Regions from separate parts of the Mesorhizobium sp. M1399 genome, predicted to be linked through region 2. Evidence: riboswitches for the same ligand, from Rfam matches in the RefSeq annotation. Region 2 holds a riboswitch; the other holds the start of a gene.
The links. A riboswitch is a leader RNA that binds a small molecule or an ion and turns the genes downstream of it on or off. The one in region 2 is predicted to bind S-adenosylmethionine.
Positions count from the first base shown of each region.

Region 1: linked by a shared signal. The riboswitch ahead of NKH05_RS17825 (O-succinylhomoserine sulfhydrylase) and the one ahead of metX (homoserine O-acetyltransferase MetX) in region 2 are both predicted to bind S-adenosylmethionine.

Region 1 is NZ_JAMYKZ010000009.1:221,869-224,067, reverse strand. It holds gene NKH05_RS17830 (2'-deoxycytidine 5'-triphosphate deaminase) at 1-507, opposite strand, end outside; SAM riboswitch at 643-720, shown strand; gene NKH05_RS17825 (O-succinylhomoserine sulfhydrylase) at 791-1,981, shown strand; gene NKH05_RS17820 (ceramide glucosyltransferase) at 2,016-2,199, opposite strand, start outside.
Region 2 is NZ_JAMYKZ010000015.1:76,088-78,286, forward strand. It holds gene hisC (histidinol-phosphate transaminase) at 1-627, opposite strand, end outside; SAM riboswitch at 766-843, shown strand; gene metX (homoserine O-acetyltransferase MetX) at 919-2,088, shown strand.

The DNA of each region.
Region 1 (2,199 bases), on a different contig from region 2:
CAAAAGCGCATTGCCGGTGCGGAACCTGATCTGCGACAGCCGCGAGCCGGTGCGTACAACGATCGGGAAGGTGCGCGGGCTGACCTCCAGATAGAGCGGGCCTTCATAACCGGCGGCGATCTTGTCGAACTCGTGGCCGCGGTCGGTCATTACCCGAGTGAAGATATCGAGCCGTCCGGTCGAGCTTTTCGGGTTGGCCGAAGCCGAAATATGAGCGGGCAGCGCCAGGCTTTCGAGCAGCGGCACGATGTAGACGCAGCCGGTTTCCAGCACGGCACCTTCGGCGAGGTTGATCTCGTGCAGCTTCAGCCGGTCGAGCTTGTCGACAACCCTGTGGTCCGGACCGGGCAAGAAGGAAGCACGCACCCGCCAGGCCTTGTCGCCGAGCCTGAGGTCAAGGCTGGCCGGCTGGATCTGATCGGCATCTAACATGCGCGGCGATTTCAGCGCGCCCGTCTGGAACAGCGCGGAAATATCCTGATCGGGAAGAATGCCTGTCTGCCGCAAGGGTCTGGCTCCGTTCGAACGCCGGGCGAGGTCTTGTTCTGTCGCAGGTCCGACCGTGGACGCCTTTGGCACCTGCTTGGTACAACCCTCTTAATCATGCCGGCAATTGACGCAAGCGCGGCGCGGGTCTAAAGCTCGTTATCCCGTGGTGATTTGGCCGGTCGGCTTGCAGCCACGTTAAACAAGTCGCTAAAGGACCGTCGGGCCGCAAGGCCATATGGACCGGTTGCGACTTTCGCGACCGGTTTTTTGTTGTTTGGACCAATTTTGGTGTTTGGATAGAATGATGACCAAGAAGCGCGACTGGAAGCCTCAGACCGCACTCGTGCACGCCGGGACGCTGCGTTCCGGCTTCGGCGAGACCTCCGAGGCGATGTATCTCACCCAAGGCTATGTCTACGAGACGGCGCAAGCGGCGGAAGCCCGCTTCAAGGGGGAGGAGCCGGGCTTCATCTATTCGCGCTATGCCAATCCGACGGTCGACATGTTCGAAAAGCGTATGTGCGCGCTGGAAGGCGCCGAGGACGCGCGCGCTACGGCGTCCGGCATGGCGGCGGTGACGGCAGCGCTGCTGTGCAGCGCCAAGGCGGGCGACCATGTCGTGGCGGCGCGCGCACTGTTCGGCTCCTGCCGCTGGGTGGTCGAGACGCTGGCGCCGAAATACGGCATCGAGGCAACGCTGGTCGATGGCACTGACATCGCCAATTGGGAACAGGCGGTCAAGCCGAACACCAAACTGTTCTTCCTGGAAAGCCCGACCAACCCAACGCTGGAGGTGGTCGACATCGCCGCCGTCGCGGCACTTGCCAACTCGATCGGCGCCAGGCTGATCGTCGACAATGTCTTCGCCACGCCCTTGCAGCAGAAACCCTTGCAGCTCGGCGCCCATATCGTCGTCTATTCGGCCACCAAGCATATTGACGGCCAAGGGCGCTGCCTTGGAGGCGTTATCTTGTCGGACAAAAAATGGATCGACGAGAACCTGCATGACTATTTCCGCCACACCGGCCCCAGCCTCTCGCCCTTCAATGCCTGGACCCTGCTGAAAGGCCTGGAGACGCTGCCGCTGCGCGTACGCCAGCAGACGGAAAGTGCCGGCCGCATAGCGGATTTCCTCGCCGAGCGCCCGCAAATCGCCCGTGTCATCTATCCCGGCCGTGCCGACCACCCGCAAGCGGCCGTGGTCAAGAAGCAGATGTCGGGCGGCTCAACGCTGATCTGCCTGGATGTGAAGGGCGGCAAGCAGGCGGCCTTTGCTTTCCAGAACGCGCTCGACATCGTGCTGATTTCCAACAATCTCGGCGACGCCAAGAGCCTGATCACCCATCCGGCGACGACCACACACAAGAACTTGACCGATGAGGCCCGCGCCGAGCTCGGCATCGGGCCGGGCACGCTCAGGCTTTCCGTCGGCCTGGAAGATACCGACGATCTGCTCGAAGATATCGAGCAAGCGCTGAGAGCCGCCGGATAGGGCTGACCGAACAGAGGTGAGCGGGGGGCGCCGATCAGGCGCCGGACGGGGTCTCTTCCAGCTCCGCGACGGCCTTGGTCTGGATGGTCATAACGTTGCCGCGCCAGTCGACGGCGCCGCTCAGCCAGCCGCGCGCCCATATCGCCGGCAGCATGCAGTCGCGAACCATCATCGCCAGGATGGTGCGCAGCGACAGGTGCCATCCTTTGACCCAGGCC
Region 2 (2,199 bases):
GCCGGCTTCATAGTCGTTGCGCCGGACATATTCGGCGTAGGCGGCATCCAGCACCAGAAGCACGTTTCGCGGCAGGCCGGCATGCAGGCGGCGCACCTCCTGGAACGGCACGTAAGTGCCGGTCGGGTTGTTCGGATTGGCAAGGAAGATGATCCTGGTACGCGGCGTCACCGCGGCGAGGATCGCATCGATGTCGGCGCGTTCATCGGTCTCCTTGACCGTTACCGGGACGGCACCGGCCGACTGTATGTAGATCTTGTAGACCATGAAGCCGTGTTCGGTGATGATGGCTTCATCGCCGGGCGCGAGGTAGGTCTGCGCAAGCAGGCCCAGGATCTCGTCGGAACCGTTGGAGCAGACGATGTTCGCCGGATTGAGCCCATGCACCTCGGCGATCGCCTCCCGCAGGCGCCTGGCGCTGCCGTCGGGATAGACCGCGAGCTTGTCGGCGACCGCGCGCGCGGCCTCTATCGCCTTTGGCGAAGGACCGAGCGGGTTCTCGTTCGCCGACAGTTTGTAGACTTTGGCGACACCTTCCGGCGCCGCGCTCTTGCCGGGCACATAGGCTTCGATGTCCATGATGCCGGCGCGGGGCGTTGGACGTGTCTGATCCGGTGTCTGGCTCATTCCATGAAATCCGTCGAGGATGCCTCCATCCGGAGGCCGCAGCGGAAATACAAGCCGTGGCCAGGAATGTCGAGGGGCGGCAATTCGGGATCAAGAACTTGCCGTTGACGAAGCCATGCGTCAGTCCTAGAAGAGCATCGACAGTTCCGTGGTGATTTGGCCGGTCGGCTTGCAGCCACGTTAAACAACTTGCTAAAGGGCCGTTTGCATCTTGTAACCGGCTTTGCGAAGGCATGGCCGGTTTTTGTTGCCCAGACCGGTGGACAACTAAAGCCCGGGCAAGGAGATGTGATGGTCGCTTTGCGCGCTCGAAAAACCAACAACGAGGCCGACCAGCCGTCGAGCCCAGTGTTGCGTTTCGGCGCCGACAAGCCGCTCAAGCTCGACGCCGGCACGCTGCTGTCGCCGTTCCAGATCGCCTACCAAACCTATGGCACGCTCAACGACGCGCGCTCCAACGCCATCCTCGTCTGCCATGCGCTGACCGGCGACCAGCATGTCGCCAACACCAATCCGGTGACCGGCAAGCCGGGCTGGTGGGAAGTGCTGATCGGCCCCGGCAAGATCATCGATACCGACCGTTTCTTCGTCATCTCGTCCAACGTCATCGGCGGCTGCCTCGGTTCCACCGGCCCCGCCTCGACAAATCCCGCAACCGCCAAGCCTTACGGACTCGACCTGCCGATCATCACCATCCGCGACATGGTGCGGGCGCAGCTGATGCTGGTCGAGCATTTCGGCATCGAACAGCTGTTCAGCGTGCTGGGCGGCTCGATGGGCGGCATGCAGGTGCTGCAATGGGCCTCCAGCTATCCCGAGCGCGTCTTCTCGGCCCTGCCGATCGCCACCGGCGCCCGCCATTCCTCGCAGAACATCGCTTTCCACGAGGTCGGCAGGCAAGCGGTGATGGCCGACCCCGACTGGCATGGCGGCAAATATTTCGAGCACGGCAAGCGACCGGAAAAGGGGCTGGCGGTGGCGCGCATGGCCGCCCACATCACTTATCTGTCGGAAGCAGCGCTGCACCGCAAGTTCGGCCGCAACCTGCAGGACCGCGAAGCGTTGACCTTCGGCTTCGATGCCGACTTCCAGATCGAGAGCTATCTGCGCCATCAGGGCATGACCTTCGTCGATCGCTTCGATGCCAACTCCTATCTCTACATGACCCGGGCGATGGACTATTTCGATCTCGCCGCCGACCATGGCGGCCGGCTGGCCGATGCCTTCGCCGGCACCAAGACCCGTTTTTGCCTGGTCTCCTTCACCAGCGACTGGCTGTTCCCGACCGAGGAGAGCCGCTCGGTCGTTCACGCGCTGAACGCGGCCGGCGCCTCGGTATCGTTCGTCGAAATCGAGACCGACCGCGGCCACGACGCCTTCCTGCTCGACGAGCCGGAACTGTTCGCCGCCATCAAAGGCTTCATCGCCTCGGCGGCCCGGGCTAGAGGGCTCGGCGCATGACCTCGAAAAGTTGCACGCTTTTCGGATCAGGACCATGTGCCAGGCATCAGCGCATGACCCTGAAAAGTTGCAGACTTTTCGGATCAGGATCATGCGCCAGGCATCAGCGCA